DNA from 3 places in the Paenarthrobacter sp. YJN-5 genome. Region 2 is predicted to be linked to each of the others. Evidence: riboswitches for the same ligand, from Rfam matches in the RefSeq annotation. Region 2 holds a riboswitch; each other region holds the start of a gene.
The links. Region 2 has a riboswitch for cyclic di-AMP ahead of HMI59_RS19140 (NlpC/P60 family protein). Riboswitches for the same ligand answer to the same signal wherever they lie in the genome.
Positions count from the first base shown of each region.

Region 1 (5,767 bases), 550 kb from region 2:
ACTCGCCGAAGGACAGGTGCTGTGCCTTCTTTTCCACGAGGCCGAAGGCCGCGACATCCCAGAACGCCGTTGAGCCACCGACGCCGAGGACTACCTCGTACCCTTCAGGAGCACGGAAGAACTGGCTGAGGCCCTCACGAACGGAGCCTACGAGGTTCTTGACCGGGGCCTGGCGGTGGGAGGTGCCAAGGATGGTCTTCGATGCAGCGGACAGGGCTTCGATCTGCTCCGGGCGGACCTTGGACGGTCCGGCGCCGAACCTTCCGTCCTTGGGCAGCAGGTCGGCGGGAATGGTGATGCTGGTGTCGCTCACGCGTGGCTCCAATGTGTATCGGTCAAAGACGGGGAGGTGGCAGGTGGCATCAACTGCCCCTTCGACACCCCCAATTCTGCCTGAACAGGCGCGGGTGCGCGTACCCGGTGGTGTCATAGTCCGCCACGTGGAACGTGGTTGCGCGCGTTCCCGTCGTCAAGGGGGTGGAGGCAAGGTACCCGGAACCTTTGTGACCCTTTGAAAATTATCAAGAGTAATTCCAAATAAGCTAGGCTTGAGTACGCGTTCACAGGGTGGCGCAGGGGGACGTGCAGCCTCTACGGACGCGGTACGGTGGACATTACGCAAGAACTGCGTTCGAGGAGAGCTGAGCTGGATGACGGATCTGATCGATACCACTGAGATGTATCTTCGGACCATTTTGGAACTTGAAGAAGAAAACATCGTGGCTCTCCGCGCCCGCATCGCTGAGCGGTTGCGCCACTCCGGTCCTACGGTCTCCCAGACGATCGGACGCATGGAGCGCGACGGCCTGGTGGTGGTGTCCAATGACCGGCACCTGGAGCTCACGGAAGTCGGCCGCAAGCGCGCCACGGAGGTGATGCGCAAGCACCGCTTGGCTGAACGCCTCCTTGCCGACGTCATTGGCCTCGACTGGGCGTACGTCCATGACGAAGCGTGCCGCTGGGAGCACGTGATGAGCGAACGCGTGGAACGCAGGCTGTATGAACTGCTGGAGCATCCCACGCAATCCCCGTACGGGAACCCGATTCCCGGCCTGGAGGCCCTGGGCGGCCTCGCTGTCCAAGCTCCCTTCCGCCCGGACGTCAACCTCCTGCAGGCAATGGATGGTTACGCTGCGGACTCCCGCGTTGTGGTGAGCCGGCTCGCCGAGCCCATCCAGGTTGAGCCCGAACTCCTGACCCAGCTGGACGAGGGCGGCATCCGTCCGGGTGCGGCCGTTTCCCTGGAACGCGTGGGGGACTACATCTCCGTCCGGGTGCCGGGGATTGAAGGGGCCCTCGAGCTGCCGCCGGAAGTAGCTGCCCACGTATTCGTAGCAGTCGGCTAGCAAGCGAAAGCCGGCCGGCTGCAGGCGCTCACTCCATGTGGGCGCCTTTGCCTTGCCAGGGGCGTGGTTGATCTCACGTTGCACCGCCGCGCGGCGGTGTGACCTGCGGTTTCCGCGGATAGGTGATAAGGGGAGCAGTCAAAAGACGACCGCCCTGTAGATAACGAATTTATTACCGCGGGCCTTAATCCCCTATAGTTATCTACTAGCGCCGATATCAAAGCGTTACCTGATCTGGAGCCGAGCTCTGCCAGCAGATCAGGGGTGTTAAACATCTACTGGCAGAGGCGGGGGAACCACAATCGGCTGCCTAGAGAAGCAGCCTTGGGGTGAAGTCCGCAGCAGCAGTGCCTTACTTACGCAATTCCCTCCTGGGATACCTGTGTGCCGTGAGCGCTGCGTGCGGGCCGGGTCTTTGCACTCTCTGATCCGAATCCGACAGCTAACTTCGCAGGCTTTTGAGAGAGGAACAGAGTTTGACTTCGCAGAACGTCAGGGGCCGTCGACGCGCTACCGGCCCCGCTACTGAGCTGCGGCCAGCCCGCGTAGTATCGGAGATCCGGCCCCGCGACACCCAGCGTCAGGTGCGCCGCCGTAAGAGCCCGATGCGCCAGGTGGCCGATTTCGCAGCAGCCAGTGGTGTAGGGCAGAAGGCCGGCGTAGCACTCGCTGCTACCGGTCTTGCGCTCACTGTCGGCCTGCCTGCAACGAGTCCCGTCATGGCCACGTCCGAGTCCGGGCAGACTGAGGCCGCACTGGCTGTGGGCGGCGGGAGCCAGCCCGAGGTCTCCGCGGAAGCGTCCGCCAAGATCGACTTCAGCCGCGCCGCGGTGGCAACCAAGGCGGATCCCGACGGCAAGCTCAAGCAGTTGCTGAGCGCCCAGTCCGTAGGAAGCATCCAGGCCAGCTCCTCCAAGGGCACCATGGCCAGCCCCTTGGATACCCTCAGCACTGCATCACCGTTCGGCTACCGCATCAGCCCGCTGACAGGCGGCAGCGGCGATTTCCACCGCGGCCAGGACTTCGTGGCCCAGTGCGGCACGGCAGTCCACGCTGCTGCGGCAGGCAAGGTCACCTTTGCGGGTTGGCATGAATACGGTGGAGGCAACCGCGTGGTAGTGGACCATGGCAACGGCCTGGAAACCACCTACAACCACTTGTCGTCATTCAACGTCAAGGTCGGCGACACCGTGAATCGCGGAGATACCGTTGCCTTGAGCGGCACCACGGGCGCTTCCACCGGCTGCCACCTCCACTTCGAAGTCCAGGTCAACGGCGAAGTCGTCGACCCCATGGGCTGGCTCTAACCCGAGTTGATGGTCGTCTCTCGCATTCTTGACACGCCCCGTGATCTGAATGTGACATTTGCGTTCAACTGTTGTACCGTACAAAGCGCATCGGCTTTTTAGGGGGCCGATGCACTTGGGTGGATTGCCTAGCTCTGCCACCACTCAAGGTCCGTTCGCATAATTCGTCTGGCAGGGGCGGGGGAACCAATTTTGGTCTTCGAAAGAGGGCCTTGGGGTTAAGTCACAAACGCTTCCAACGGCGTGTGGCCGGATGACTCCCATCCGAATCCGACAGCTCACCTCGCAGGCATTGGGAGAGGCTACCTTCGTGTCATCACGCACTACTTCTGCGCGCCACCGCGCCCAGACGGTTACCCCGTTGAACACTCTTTCCAAGGCTGTTTCAGCGAATGCCGGAACCGTCGGCCGCCAGGCCGCAGTCCTTGCAGCAGCATCGGGCCTGGTCCTCAGCGTCGGCCTTCCTGCCCAGGCAGCGGATACTGACGTTTCCAAGGCTGAGTCCAGCGCACAGCAGCTGGTGACCACCGCCGTCGTCACGGCGGAACCAACCGCCACTGTTTCCTTTGAGAGCCCCGTTGTGGTTACCAAGGAAGCCCCCAAGATCCAGCGCGCTTCCCAGACCACGCAGCGCTCCCAGGCCAACGGCAACCAGAATGCCGGCCAGGGCGAGGCCGCAGTCACCGCCAAGTCCGCCGGCTCCAAGGATTCCGCAGCCAGCGCCGCGGCTTCGGGCCTCGCAGCAATCGCGTACACCGGCATCGGCCACCCGTACGTCTGGGGCGGCACCACCCCCAACGGTTGGGACTGCTCCGGCTTCACCCAGTGGGTTTACGCACAGGCCGGCATCAGCATTCCCCGCGTCAATGCATGGACCGCCATGAAGCCCACCAGCACTCCCGCTCCCGGCGACCTCGTCATGCAGAACGGCGGTGCCCACGTTGGTATTTACGTCGGCAACGGCATGATGGTCAGTGCCCTGAACCCCAGCCAGGGCACGCTGCTTCACTCGGTAGCTTCTACCGGAACCTCCTCCTTCTTCACCCTGCGCTAAGAACCGTCCAGGTAAGCCAGCGCGCCCCCAGGTGCTGGCCTGCCCATGACCCGCGTGCTTCCCAGCGGCACGCGGAAACGAAAAGAGATCATCATGACCAGTGCAAACAAGGTTGCGCGGCACCGGGCCGAGGCTCCCAAGACCAGCTCACTTGCCGTGATTGCAAAGGCAGTTTCGGTGAACGCCGGTGGCGTCGGCCGCCAGGCAGCAGTGATCGCCGCGGCTTCGGGCTTGGTCCTGACCAGTGGCGTTGCTGCCAATGCGGCGGATACCAATGTGGATCGCGAGTCCACCTCAACCACCTCCCTGGACATCCAGTCCGTTGTGCAATCCACCATCGCCGCTGACTCCACCGTTGCCATCTCCTACGAGAGCCCGGTTGTCACCACGGTCGAGGCGCCCGCGCCCGTCGTGGAGAAAGCCCCGGCCAAGGCTGAAGCGAAGAGCACCGCACGGGAAGCCACTGTCTCAGCTTCCAACGCTGGTGGCGGCGCGACCGTGGCAGTCAGCAACGCCGCACCGGCAGCAAAGGCTCCGGCTGCTTCCAGTGGCCTCGGTGCGGCCATTGCCGCTGCAGCCTACGCCCAGCTCGGCGTGACCCAGGACTGCACCATGTTGGTTACCAACTCCCTCGCAGCCGTGGGTATCAACTTCCATGACTGGCCTGCGGGTTACCTTTCCCTTGGACGTACGGTCAGCGCAGCGGAAGCCCAGCCGGGCGACCTCGCTTACTACGCCAACGGTGGCCTGGCCGGACAGGCCCACATCGCCGTCTACGTCGGCAACGGCATGGCAGTGCATGGCGGATGGAACGGATCCACCACTGCTCTGTTCAGCGTCAACGTCGGCTCCGGTCCGGTCTTCATCCGGGTCAACGGCTGATCGAACTTTAAGGAAATACCCCGCAGGTTTCACCTGCGGGGTATTTCCGTCTTAAGGGTCAGGGCCGGGGCCTGTGGGCGACATCACAAGCTAATTCCACTGATAATTCGTTGATATGGCATATAGGTGCTTACTCTTATGGTGTCGATCCACAGCCCGTACATGCAGAGGGCAGCCGGCCCTCGTGCCCCTGGCGGGTGCGGCCGTTAAGAGGTACGTGCATGCGCACACTCGTTCTGAATGCTGGATATGAACCGCTGGCGGTAGTTACCTTCCGCCGGGCGCTGGTCCTTGTGCTCACCGGAAAAGCAAGCGTAGTGGCCGAAGGCGGCGAACCTGTCGTCGGGCCGCAGGAGATTCTGGGACGCCCGTCCGTGATCCTCCTCAATCGCTACATCCGGCCGCGGTACAACAGGATTACGGCCGTCAGCCGGCGCGGAGTTCTCCGCCGCGACGGCCACCGCTGCGCCTACTGCGGTAAGACAGCCCACACCATAGACCACGTCCACCCCAAATCCAGGGGCGGCGCGGATTCCTGGGAAAACCTGGTTGCGGCGTGCCTGAAATGCAATAACGCCAAGAGCGACCACACGCCGGCAGAGATGGGTTGGAAACTCCGTTTCACACCCGGCGTTCCCTCCGGAACCATGTGGCAGATCAAAGAACTCGAGAAGCCTGCGCCGGACTGGGATCCGTTCCTCTTGCCGGAATCCGCTGCCTGATTGATGTGCGTCCGCCTTATGCGGCACCGGCAATCCTGTGCGGCACCGGTAATCTGGGCGGATGGAGTTCAACGCAGTGATCTTGGCGGGTGGCAGGGCCACCCGCCTTGGCGGTGTGCCCAAACCTTCGCTGACCTACGACGGCGCCACCCTGCTTTCGCATGCCCTGGACGCAGCCCGGGGTGCTGTGGCAACCGTGGTGGTTGGCCCCGATCCCGGCACCTTGCCGCCCGGCGTGCTGACTGCACGGGAGGAACCTGTGTTCGCCGGTCCTGCTGCGGCGATTGCCGTAGGCCTGGCTGCCCTGGCGGATCGAGGGGCCGCCCCTTGGACCCTGGTCCTCGCGTGCGACATGCCGCATGCCTCCCGCGGTGTGCAAGCGTTGTTGGCTGCGCTGATTGCCACGCCGGAGACCGAGGGCGCCATGGCCGTGTCCCCGGACGGGCGCAAGCAGCC
Region 1 covers NZ_CP053544.1:3,580,639-3,586,405, reverse strand. Annotated here, with positions in the region: gene serC (phosphoserine transaminase) at 1-313, opposite strand, end outside; gene HMI59_RS16585 (metal-dependent transcriptional regulator) at 651-1,346, shown strand; cyclic di-AMP (ydaO/yuaA leader) riboswitch at 1,575-1,818, shown strand; gene HMI59_RS16580 (M23 family metallopeptidase) at 1,823-2,653, shown strand; cyclic di-AMP (ydaO/yuaA leader) riboswitch at 2,793-2,959, shown strand; gene HMI59_RS16575 (C40 family peptidase) at 2,964-3,707, shown strand; gene HMI59_RS16570 (NlpC/P60 family protein) at 3,801-4,589, shown strand; gene HMI59_RS16565 (HNH endonuclease) at 4,811-5,311, shown strand; gene HMI59_RS16560 (NTP transferase domain-containing protein) at 5,373-5,767, shown strand, end outside.
Region 1: another riboswitch for cyclic di-AMP. It lies ahead of HMI59_RS16580 (M23 family metallopeptidase); the one in region 2 lies ahead of HMI59_RS19140 (NlpC/P60 family protein).

Region 2 (5,767 bases):
GGCCACGAACGCGTTGACGCCCAGGCCTGTGGCTACGGCAAAGGGATGCTTGGCCCAAGCACCCATGAGGATGGTCAGGATGCCTGCCACGAAGGCCGTGGTGGCGGCGACGGCCGTGAAGCCCAGCGATGCCCCGCTCGAGTCAGCCCCCGACAGGATGAGGGGGTTCAGGACCACGATGTAGCTCATGGCAAAGAAGGTCGCGAAGCCGCCACGGATTTCCCGCGAATACGTGGATCCACGTTCGGAGATCTTGAAGTAGCGGTCGATTGCAGAACCCTGTTTAAGCATGGATGTCTCCGGGGATCGTGTGAGTGTGCTCTCAAATCCTATGCCCGCCCGTGCGGGAGGGCCTGACGATTCGCCTAGTCTGTAAGGAAGCCAACATTAGGAGAAACCGCCCCATGCGCACCATCCGCCCGCTCCTGGCCGCCGTCGTGGCTGCCCTCGCCTTCGCCTCGGCGCTGCTTTTCGGCGCCGCCCCGGCATCGGCGCACGACGCCGCAGAATCCACGAGTCCGGCCAGCGGAGCCACGGTTGCGGAAGTTCCGGCATCGGTCTCCGTCACGTTCAATAACCGGCCGCTGGCTATTGGTTCGGGCATGTCGGTGACCGCGGGCGGGGAGAACTGGGCGGACGGCGCCGTGCAGATCATCGACAACCAGGCGGTCCAAAAACTGCGTCCCGGCGCTCCGGCGGGCCAGTACACGGTGGTTTGGCGCGTCGTCAGCTCCGATTCGCACCCCATCGAGGGCACCTTTACATTCACGGCAACAGCAGGAAGCACGACGTCGGAGGGCGCCACCGCGGTAGCCTCGCCGTCCGCGTCGGGCCAGGCAGGTTCGGGCACTGTTCCGAGTGCGGGAACCGCGGCCCCCGGAACCCCCGTCAGCGAACCGGCTCCGGACGCCTCCCAGCCGTTCCCGTGGAGCATCGTGGCGTTTGCTGCATTAGCTGTTGCGCTCGTTATTTTCCTGGCCGTTACAGCCCGTCGGAAATTGGCTGCTTCCAATGATGCCGAGGGCGATAAATCCGCGGAATGACGGGGTTTTCTACATACCTGCGAAAATCTCGAAACGGTTACTGCGACACGCTTGACGCCCACTTCTCGTTACTTAAATGTGACTTTGCCGTGATCATCGCGTACGGTAGTACCTGTGCCCGATCCGCATTCGGCGCACTTCCGGCCTGATTGCCTAGCTCTGCCGCAGGTCGGAATCCGTTCGCAGACATACCTACGGCAGAGACGGGGAACCCATTTTAGGCCGCCAATGAGCGCGCCTTGGGGTGAAGCCACGAAGCTTCCGCTGAACAGCGGTGGATAGTGGCCGGGTGACTCCCATCCGAATCCGACAGCTAACCTCGCAGGCATCGGGAGAGGCTTTTTCATGTCTTCACGCATTCTTCGCGGCCGTCGTAAGGCGGACAGCGTACGCCCCAATCCGTTCATCTCCATCTCCAAGGCAGTTGCCAGCAACGCTTCAGGCGCCGGCCGCCAGGCAGCCGTCATCGCTGCAGCTTCGGGTCTTGTCCTGACCGGTTCCATTGCTGCACACGCTGCCGAAACTCCGGCACAGGCTCCGGTCCAGCGGGACTCCAGCCCCGCCACGGTTGCTGAAACCGTTGCCGAAACCCCCAACAAGGTTGTCACTGCCGCAGCAACGGCCACCGTCAACTTCGAGCGTCCCGCTGTTGCTTCCGTAGCAGCACCGGTCATCGAGAAGCCGGCTCCGGTTGTTGAGGCTCCCAAGAAGGCCGCAGCCAAGGCTGCTGCAGCTCCTGCCGCTACCGCCACGGTTGCTGCTTCCGCACCTGCCGCTGCTGCTCCGGCAGCACCTGCCCCGGCACCCGCTGTTGGCGGCGTCAACGCAGCCATGGTTGCCTCGGCTTACGCCCAGATCGGTGTCATGCAGGACTGCACCGCCATGGTCGAAAAGGCCCTCGGCTCCGCAGGTATCCCGGTGGGCGACCTTGCCCCCATGCAGTTCATGAACTACGGCAAGGTAGTCAGCGATCCCCAGCCCGGTGACATGATCGTCCAGTCCGGCCACGTTGCCATCTACATCGGCAATGGCCAGGCCATCTCCGGTGGCATTAACGGTAACCAGACCGGCATCCACCCGATCAGCTGGCTGACCGCAACCGGCCCGCTCACGTACGTCCGCGCCGGCGCATAAGTTTCACGCTTCACAAAAAGGCCGGCACCCCGGAGGATTCGTCCTCCCGGGGTGCCGGTTTTTTGGTTTTAAGCTTTTTGGTTTAAGGGACCCTGCTTCAAGGGCCCTGTTTCAGGGCTGCCTTGGTGCCGCTGTCGGGCTTGCCGGGCTTAGGCGATCGCGAGGCCGGGCGCTGCTGGAAGTGCCACCTTCGAAGAGATGGCCTGCCCCACCGCCTTGGCCTGGCGGAGGACTTCCTTGGGGGTTGGCGTGATGAGTTCTCCCACTCCCACCAGATGCATGCCCACCGCGCGCATGGCGGCCACGAGGTTCTGACCAACGGCAATGCCAAGCTCGGCCAGCATTTTGCGCAACTGGCTCTGTGCGCAACGCGTCACCACGACGTGGTCGGCAAGGAGAATGCCGTGGGCTGTGTGGACGGCCCACTGCCGAGGGGATGCGAGGGGAGTTTCTGCGGCCGTGAGCAGGTCCAGCCGGACCGCCTTGGTGGTGTTGCGTACATCCAGGTGGTGGCTGGCCGCGTAGTTCCGCAGGTGGCGGAGGATCTGGTTCCGTTCCAGCATGGAAGCGGGATCGGCTACCTCGCACCGTTGCAGCATGCCGGTATGCACGGAAGGACCCGTCTGTGCCAGTGGGCCGAAGCCGTCCACCACGATCGAACCCACGCCGTAGCGGCTGAGTTCGCTGGCCACGGCGAGGCCTGAGAGTCCGGCTCCGATCACCACGGTGGTGGTTCGCTCCGTGGCGGAATCAGGCATGAGTGACACTGCGTGGTTCCTCCTTGACGTACGTGCCCAAAGGCAGGATTGGACGCTTCCGGTTCCCCCAAACGGTCGCAAATAAATGGCCGGTATGTGTTCTGGAACACTCTCACCGGCCATTCGGTGACTCGAACACTACAGAACTTTTGGGGCGTTGGGTAGCCTTCCTGACAGCGTGTTATTACTTCTTCCCGGGGCGTCCCGGGAGGGCCTTGAAACCGAGCCCGGACCGTTATGCAGATAGCGGAAAAGCCGCCTTGATTCGCTATAAGCAAACGAGAATAGTTGGCATTGGACGAGGAAGTCCCGTGGCTTCCACGATCACGGACATTAGCGCACAACGTGAGGTGTAACACCCCTACGTTGAACCTCTGGCAGAATGGCCGGAACATCAAGCAGCAGGTGGAGAGGCGGGCCCCAAATGGACCAGCACGGTAGTCACGTTGAACATCCCCGCGGCGGTGACGCGGAAGCAGTAGCACCGGGCGGCATCGTGGTTGGAGTGGACGGCTCCGAACACGGACAATGCGCTTTGGTGTGGGCAGCGCGTGAAGCCGAACGCCGGCAACTTCCCTTGCACATCGTGACCGCTTATTCAGTGCCGATCTTCGCCGCTTCAGGGTTGGACGGCGGATACGCAACGGTGGACGACTCGATGATCCGGGAAGGCGCCGAAGCGATCGCCAAACAGGCCATGGAGAAGGTTTCCGGCTACAACATCGACGTTGACGCCTCAGTGGAGAACGGGGATGCCGCCGGTGTCCTGCTGGATCTCTCCGCGGAAGCCGCCCTCCTGGTTTCGGGCAGCCGCGGACGCGGTGGATTCGTCGGCCGTCTGCTGGGCTCCGTCAGCAGCGCGCTGCCGGCCCACGCGAAGTGCCCCACAGTGACGGTGCCGTTGTACTGCGCCGACCGCCTGGGCCAGAGCACCGAGGACAAGCACATCAAGGCCGAACACGCGAAGGCCGGTCCCCGCACGGTGGAGAACATCGTTGTAGTTGGCGTTGACGGCTCCGAACAGGCGCGAGTGGCGGTCCTGGAGGCTGCTGAACAGGCAGAACGCATGGGCGCGAAGCTGCGGGTAGTCTGCGCTGTGCCTCAGTACAGCGGCTCACTGGCCTGGGTGCCGGCCCCCTTGGACAGGGATGCCCTGTTCGCGGATATCAAGGTTCAACTGGATGCCGGTGTTGCCTGGCTCCGCAGCCATTTCCCGCATCTCACGGTGGAAACACAGCTGACAGACGGCTCTCCCGTGGACGTCCTGGTGGAGGCCAGCAGGGGAGTGGAACTGGTGGTCCTGGGCACCCGTGGACGCGGCGGGTTCGCCGGAATGCTCCTCGGTTCAACCTCGGACGGCGTGCTGCACCACGCCAAGGGGCCGGTCATGGTGGTCCCGGACCGCGAGGACTCCAGGCTTGCGGACAGGCCCAAGTTCGGCCCCATGCTGGGCAACGACTAGGACCTGACGCTTCACGGCGGCATGGACGGTGAAGCGGCGGAAGGGCCGCAGCAGGGCGGGCAAACCGGGAAGGCTTCAACAGCCGGGTATGGTTTCATCCTTACGTTGGACCGGATTCGTTCAGGCATGCTGGCGGAGGTTGGCGGCAAGGCCGCCAACCTGGGTGAAATGTCCACCGCCGGTTTGCCGGTGCCCCCCGGATTTTGCCTGACGACGGCGGCCTACTGCCGGGCGCTTGACGGCGCAGCGTTGGGTGAGGTGCTGGCTGCCCTGGACGGGACCGACGTCGTTGATTACTCCCTTGATGCCCTCGCGGCCCGTGCCCGCTCGGTAGTGCTGGCTGCCGGTGTTCCTCCTGAGGTGGCCGAAGAAGTCCGCACGGCGTACAACAGGCTGGGCCCGGATGTCCCGGTTGCTGTCCGGTCCTCGGCCACGGCGGAAGACCTGCCTTTTGCGAGCTTTGCCGGCCAGCAGGACACTTTCCTGAATGTGGTTGGCGTGGATGCCGTGCTGGACGCAGTGAGCCGGTGCTGGGCTTCCCTGTGGACTGACCGGGCGGTGAGCTACAGGACTGCACACGGGATCCGGCATTCGACGGTGGCGCTCGCCGTTGTAGTGCAGCAGATGATCGACGCCGCCACCGCCGGCGTCATGTTCACGGCCAATCCGCTGACCGGGCGTCGGCAGGAGGCGGTCATCGACGCGAGTCCCGGCTTGGGCGAAGCAGTGGTCTCCGGCGCGGTGAATCCTGACCAGTACGTGGTGGATATCCGGAGCCGGCACATCCTGACGCGCACCATCGGTGACCGGAGAGTGGAGATCCGGCCCCTGCCCGATGGCGGGACAGAACGGATTGAACACTCCGGACAGCGTGGAAAGACCGGGCTTGATGCTGCGGCGATCGGGACTGACGGCGAAGTTTCGCGGGTGGAACCGTGCCTCACGGACCACCAGATCCGGGCGCTCGCGGCCCTGGGTGACCGGGTGGAGCAACACTACGCAGCTCCCCAGGACACCGAGTGGGCCATGGACCGGGACGGGAAGCTGTGGTTGACGCAGGCGCGGCCCATCACCACCCTGTACCCGCGACCAACGAGGACACCGTCTTCCGGGGGCGAGCATGCGTTCTTGAACTTCAGCCTGGCCCAGGGCCTCACCCGGCCCCTGACGCCCATGGGGCTGGCGGGAATCAGGCTGATCGCTTCTTGCGTCGCCCGCAGGGCCGGCTTTGACGTGCCGGACCCGCGCACGGGCCCTTCGCCGTACTACGAGGCTGGCCAGCGGATCTTCTTCGACATCACTTCAGTGCTTCGGAGCAGGGTGGGCAGGGCCCTTGCGCCCAGGATTTTCGACATCATGGAGGCCCGGTC
Region 2 covers NZ_CP053544.1:4,133,540-4,139,306, reverse strand. Annotated here, with positions in the region: gene HMI59_RS19150 (NCS2 family permease) at 1-291, opposite strand, end outside; gene HMI59_RS19145 (copper resistance CopC family protein) at 405-1,043, shown strand; cyclic di-AMP (ydaO/yuaA leader) riboswitch at 1,223-1,385, shown strand; gene HMI59_RS19140 (NlpC/P60 family protein) at 1,389-2,177, shown strand; gene HMI59_RS19135 (FAD-dependent monooxygenase) at 2,327-2,935, opposite strand; gene HMI59_RS19130 (universal stress protein) at 3,360-4,397, shown strand; gene HMI59_RS19125 (PEP/pyruvate-binding domain-containing protein) at 4,419-5,767, shown strand, end outside.

Region 3 (5,767 bases), on a different replicon from region 2:
CCTCTGGATCCTCATCCCGCTCATGCTGGGCGTTTTCCTGGGCAGCCTCGGCTTTCCCGTGGTGATGGTCCTCCAGCAAAACGGCCTGAACTGGAAGAAGTGGAACCTCCACACCAAGCTCACCATCCAGGTGTCCTTCATCCTGCTGCTCGCAGGTACCGTCCTCTGGGCCCTGATGGAGTGGGACAACACCCGGACCATCGGCACCATGACGGCCGGCGAGAAAGTTGTCCATTCGCTGTTCGCGTCCGTGATGACGCGGTCCGGCGGGTTCAACCTGGTGGACCAGAACCAGCTGGAGCCCACCACCATGCTGCTCACGGATGCGCTCATGTTCGCCGGCGGCGGCTCCGCCTCCACGGCCGGTGGCATCAAAGTGACCACCATTGCCGTCATGTTCCTCGCCATTGTTGCCGAGGCCCGAGGCGACGCCGACGTCAAGGTCTACGGCCGCACCATCCCCCAAGGCACCATGCGGGTGGCCATCTCGGTGATCGTTGCCGGAGCCACCCTGGTCTCCGTCGCCGCATTCCTGTTGCTTTCCATCAGCGGCGCTTCACTGGACAGGGTGCTCTTTGAAACCATTTCCGCCTTTGCCACCGTGGGACTGAGCACCAACCTCAGTGCCGAGCTGCCGCCGTCGGGCGTTTACGTCCTCACAGCCCTCATGTTCGCCGGCCGGTTGGGGACTGTCACCCTTGCTGCGGGCCTGGCCCTGCGCCAGCGCAGCCAGCTGTTCCACTACCCGGAAGAGCGACCCATCATTGGCTGAGAACCTGACGGCAGGCACCGGAGCCAGGGGTTAGAGCCATCCCTGGGGGTTGACGGTCTGTCCGTTGAGCAGGACCTCGAAGTGCAGGTGGCAGCCGGTGGAGTTTCCGGTGGTCCCGGCCGCTGCGATCCGTTGGCCCGCGCCGACGGTCGCGCCCACAGCGGTTTCGATGGCGGCCAGGTGGTTGTAGGTGCTTTTGAGTCCGTTGCCGTGGTCGACCACGATCCGGTTTCCGCCGCCATAGGGTGACCAGCCGGCCTCCACAACGGTCCCGGCGCCCGCAGCGAACACCGCGGTTTGGCAGGCCGCGACGAGATCCTGGCCGGTGTGAAGTTCACCTGTTCCGGTGATCGGGCTGGTTCGGATGCCAAACGGCGACGCAATGGACATGCTGGCCAACGGCGCTCCGAGCCGGCCCGAGGACGCAGCAGGGGACGTGCTGGCTCCCTTGGGGGCAGCCACCGCACCGGCCGCCGCTACCGGCGCCTTCGCGGGCGGGGCCGCCTTAGTGGTGACCCCCGGGCGTTCGAAACTGATCGACGCCCCCGCCGAGGCCTGCACCGGCGCGGCCGTTGCCGCGGAAGCTGCCACCTGTTCGGTGGTGGCGGTGGGAGCCGGGTTGGCGTGCGCGGCGGTCAGCGCGACGGTGAGGACCGTGGCCACGCCCAAGGTCGTCGCGGCTGTCACCTGTTTGCCCCGGCTCCAGGTCATGCCGCTGGCTGAGGCGTGGCGGGGTGTTCGGGCGGCCGCGGTCCGGGAGGCCGACAACGCCATGATGGCGGTGGTGGGTTTCCGGCGGCGGCCACGGGGAGATGAAGTTGCCACGCAAGGATCCTTTCGATCCGCCTGCGAAGTTAGCTGTCGGGTTCGGGCCAAGGAACAAGCCCGGCCGCGCATCGATTGCCCTCTGGCCCTCGACGCACGGCTTCACCCCAAGGCAGATTGGCTGCCGGTTCTGGGTCCTCCACCCCCGCCGCGGAAAAGATCGTCGATCAATGCCACCGGCGGGGTTCAGCGTGCGGCATCAAAGGCTTTTATTACAGAAAAACCTGAATCAATAGTAGCGACAAAGCCCGATCGTTACAATTCCGTGACCAAGCCAGTCCATGACGTGCCACGACAGGCCGGGCCGCGCTTGGAATCCACCATACCTGAAGGAATCTTCAGATGATCAGTCGAGGCGGCCCGTAGTCCTTCGTGCCCGGTGGCCCAGTCAAAGGCCCATGGAGTCCAGCAGGGCATCTTCCTCTTCGGCTCCCCTGCGGTCCCGCCGGGACGGCTTGGAGCGGAGTTCCTCCCGGTCTTGCCCGTCGGGTTGGTCGTGTTCCTCGGCCCTGATGCGGGCGTGTTGCCGGGCCATATAGCCGAAGCCGACGAAAGCCAGGATCCCGAAGGTGATCCATTGCAGGGCGTAGGAAAGATTGGATCCTTCCTTCACGGCCGGGGCGGCCAAGGGCTGCGGCAGGTTTCCCGGCTGCGGGGATTCGGAGGCCATCAGGCCGTAGCTGCCGGTCATGAGGGGGTAACCGATTTCCTGCTGGTAGCCGGCCAGGTCGATGCTGGCCAGCTGGCCGGCGGGAGCGTCACGGCCCAGGTCCGGTTCGGCCGGTTTGATCCTGACAACGGCCTCGACCTGCCCTTCCGGTGGGGCGGGCACGCTGTCCGGGTAACCGGGGCGTTGGTTCCCGATCGGCAGCCACCCTCTGTTGATGACGATGGTTTCGCCGGTGGCGAGCCGGAAGGGAACGACGACTTCGTAGCCGGGCGCGGAATTGTTGGGCCGGTTGCGGATGATCCGCTGGTCCTGGGGCAGGTAGCGGCCTTCCACGGCTACGGTCATCCATTTGGCGTCGGGTGCGGGATTGTTGAAGTGTGCCCGGGCCTCAGCGAAGGGAACCGGTGGTTTGTCGTAGTTTTCCTGGACCCTGCGGATCTCCGCGACCGCCTGGTTCCGGCGGTCCATTTGCCAGTTTCCCAGGGCAAGGCAGGCCGCGGCGAAGGCCGCGGCGGCCAGGAGGTATCCCGCCCAGCGCCAGGACAGCAGAAAGCTGTAGCTCACGGGGCGTCCTCCTGTCCCCAGTGCCGGGTCAGCAGCGAGCGGATGGCGGTTGCTTCCGGGGCCAGGCGGTGGTCCTCGCCACGGGCCAGGAGGCCGTATTCGACCATGGTCCTGCCATCCTCGGCGTTCCCGGCCCGGACCCAGACACGGCGCCGGTTGATGTACAGGGAGATGATCAGTCCGAGCACGGCGAGGCCGGAGAACACCAGAACCCCTGCTTGGCCGGGGTCGCTGCGGACGTCGACGCCGATGTAGCGCTTGAGGCCGTCGAAGCTGATGCTTCCCTTGCCCTCGGGCAGCGTATAGGTGGCCCCGGGGCCGAGCGTGATGCCTTTGGCGGGGAGGTCGCGGCCGTTGAGCTGGGTCAGGTTCTTCACGTCCAGGCTGTACACGTTTTGAGGTTGCCCGGTATCCAGCCCGAGGTCTCCGTAGTAGGAATTCAGGTTCAATTGGGGGTTGAACGGGTCCGGATCGAAGCTGTAGGCCACGCCTGCCTCGTTGGTGACTGCCGAGGGCAGAAAGAATCCGACGAACCCCAGCTGGGAGGGTGCCGCGTCGGGGGCTTTGATCACGACGGTGGAGGTGTAGACGCCGTCGTTGGGGATGGAGACCACGGGGCCGCTGAAGGCGGTCTTTCCGGTGCCGTCCTTGATGGTGACGACGGGTGCGTAGCCGTTGCCCACCAGGAACATTCCGGTGGCGCCGAAATAGACCGGTTCGTTGACTTTCAGGATCTGCTGCCGCGTTGTGCCGTCCGCGCCGTCCTTGGTGGTCAGGGTGGCGGTGAAGTCAATCGGCTGGCCGAACTGTTTGGTTGATTCGCGGTCGAAGCGGACATCGAAGTTTTCCAGGGTGACGGCGAAAGGGGCCAGGGTGGCGGCGTCGAAATTGGTCCCCGGGGTGAAGGCATCGTAGCTGACCAGGGTGTTGACGAAAGTGCCGCCCTCGATGATGATTTTTTGTCCGCGGTAGCCGAACATCCCACCGATGGCGACGCAGACCAGCACCCCGATCAGTGAGGTGTGGAACAGCAGGTTCCCGGCTTCCCTCAGGTAGCCGCGTTCGGCTCCGACGGAGGGCAGGTCCCCGTCGGTGTCGCGGACGTGGACGCGGTAGCCGCGCTCTTTGAGCAGCCTGGCGGCGTCGGTGACCGCTTGTGCCGCCGGAACCGCGGCGTCGGCGGGCAGGATGAGGGTCCCGTATTGGGGCAGCCGGGAGAGCCGTTTGGGAGTGCGCGGTGGTTGTGAGCGCAGGGCCTTGTAGTGGGCCCTGGCCCGCGGGGTGACGCAGCCGATCAGGGACAGGAAGAGCAGGAGGTAGATGGCGGAGAACCAGGCGGACGCGTAGACGTCGAACAGTTGCAGCGCGTCGAGGATTTCACCGTATTCGGGGTTGTCTTTGATGTAGCGGGTCACCAGGGCCGGGTTGGCCGGGCGTTGGGGAAACAACGATCCCGGGACGGCGGCGATTGCCAGCAGGAGCAGCAGGAACAGGGCCGTTCGCATGCTGGTCATCTGCCGCCAGGCCCAGCGCATCATGCCCCTGGCGCCCAGCGGCGCGGTGACGGGCAGGGTTTCTGTGGTCCGGACGGGTCCCGGAGACTGGCGGGCCGTCATCGTTCGCGCACCGGGCGGTCGGCCAGCTGGCGCAGGTACTCGTTGTAGGCATCCAGGTCCGGGTCCCCCGCCACCGCGGCGGTCCGGTCTGCTTTGACCCATCCCCGGGCCTCCTCGCGCTGCCAGCGCACGAGGATGAACATCAGCAACAGCACCCCGGGCAGTTCCCCGTAGGACCAGGCCAGGCCGCCGGCCAGACCCTGGTCCGCCATGACGTCGAGGTTCCAGCTGGCCGGCGGGTTCGCGAAGAAACGGACCATGGGAGCGGTGGCCATCATGATCACGACACCGAAGAAGGCGTGCAACGGCATTTCGGCGAAGATGTCCAGCATCCTGCCGAAGTGCGTCTGGCGGGTGGGCAACGGATCCGCAGAAATCAGTGGGACGGTGAACAGGATACCGGAGGCAAGGAAGAGCAGTTCCAGGCCCACATGGCCGTACCAGTTGGGCAGCAGCAGGTCAGCGAGCCCGGAGAAATACACGCCGTAGAAGCTGAGCAAAAACAACGGCACCATAAAGGCGGGGTGGATGGCCAGCCTGCCCCAGCGGGAACGCAGCCCCCAGAGGGCAATCTTCAGGACCGGGGTTCCCAGACGGTTGTGCGGGGTGGCGCGCAGCAGCAGCGTTCCCGGCGACCCGATGACCAGCAATGGCGGGACGGCCATCATGAGTGTCAGTTGCTGGAACATGAAGATGGAGAACATCCGCAGGCCGTAGCCTTCGATGCCGGCACCCATGATGATAATGATGGCCAGGCAGCCGAACAGGAAGGAAATGGTGCGTACGACCGGCCAGTGCCGTCCCTGCCGCCAGAGCTTGATCGCCCCGGCCAGATACAGGAGCGCGGCCAGCAACGTCAGCACTGGGATCAGCGGCACCGGTTGCAGGTTGGGGGAAAGGTATTCGCCCAAAGAGGGCGGCAGCGATGGCAGCCAGACCGGGCCGACGACTCCCGGGTCATCCATGCCTGGACTCCTGCCGGGCCGGTACCTGCCGCCGGGTGTGGGCTACTGGCTGCTGACGGCCTTGAGCCGGTCCTGGCCGGCGTGTCCGACGTGGGTCAGGCCAAGGTCCAGGAGCATGCGAACGTGCGCGTCGGCCAGGGAGTAGTACGCCATGCGCCCGGCCCGGCGGACCTGCACGACGCGCGGTCCGCGCAGCAAGCGCAGCGCATGGGAGACGCCGGATTCGCTCAGCCCGGTGGTTGCGGCCAGGTCGCACACGCACATCTCCCCTTCGAGCAGGGCGATGAGGATCCGGACCCTGCCCGGATCCGAAAGGAGTCCGAAGATCACGGCGAGATCGGTGACGTCGGATTCC
Region 3 covers NZ_CP053548.1:20,318-26,084, forward strand. Annotated here, with positions in the region: gene HMI59_RS25370 (TrkH family potassium uptake protein) at 1-772, shown strand, start outside; gene HMI59_RS25375 (M23 family metallopeptidase) at 803-1,597, opposite strand; cyclic di-AMP (ydaO/yuaA leader) riboswitch at 1,602-1,799, opposite strand; gene HMI59_RS25380 (SURF1 family protein) at 1,986-2,831, opposite strand; gene HMI59_RS25385 (cytochrome c biogenesis protein ResB) at 2,828-4,447, opposite strand; gene HMI59_RS25390 (cytochrome c oxidase assembly protein) at 4,444-5,412, opposite strand; gene HMI59_RS25395 (helix-turn-helix transcriptional regulator) at 5,455-5,767, opposite strand, start outside.
Region 3: another riboswitch for cyclic di-AMP. It lies ahead of HMI59_RS25375 (M23 family metallopeptidase); the one in region 2 lies ahead of HMI59_RS19140 (NlpC/P60 family protein).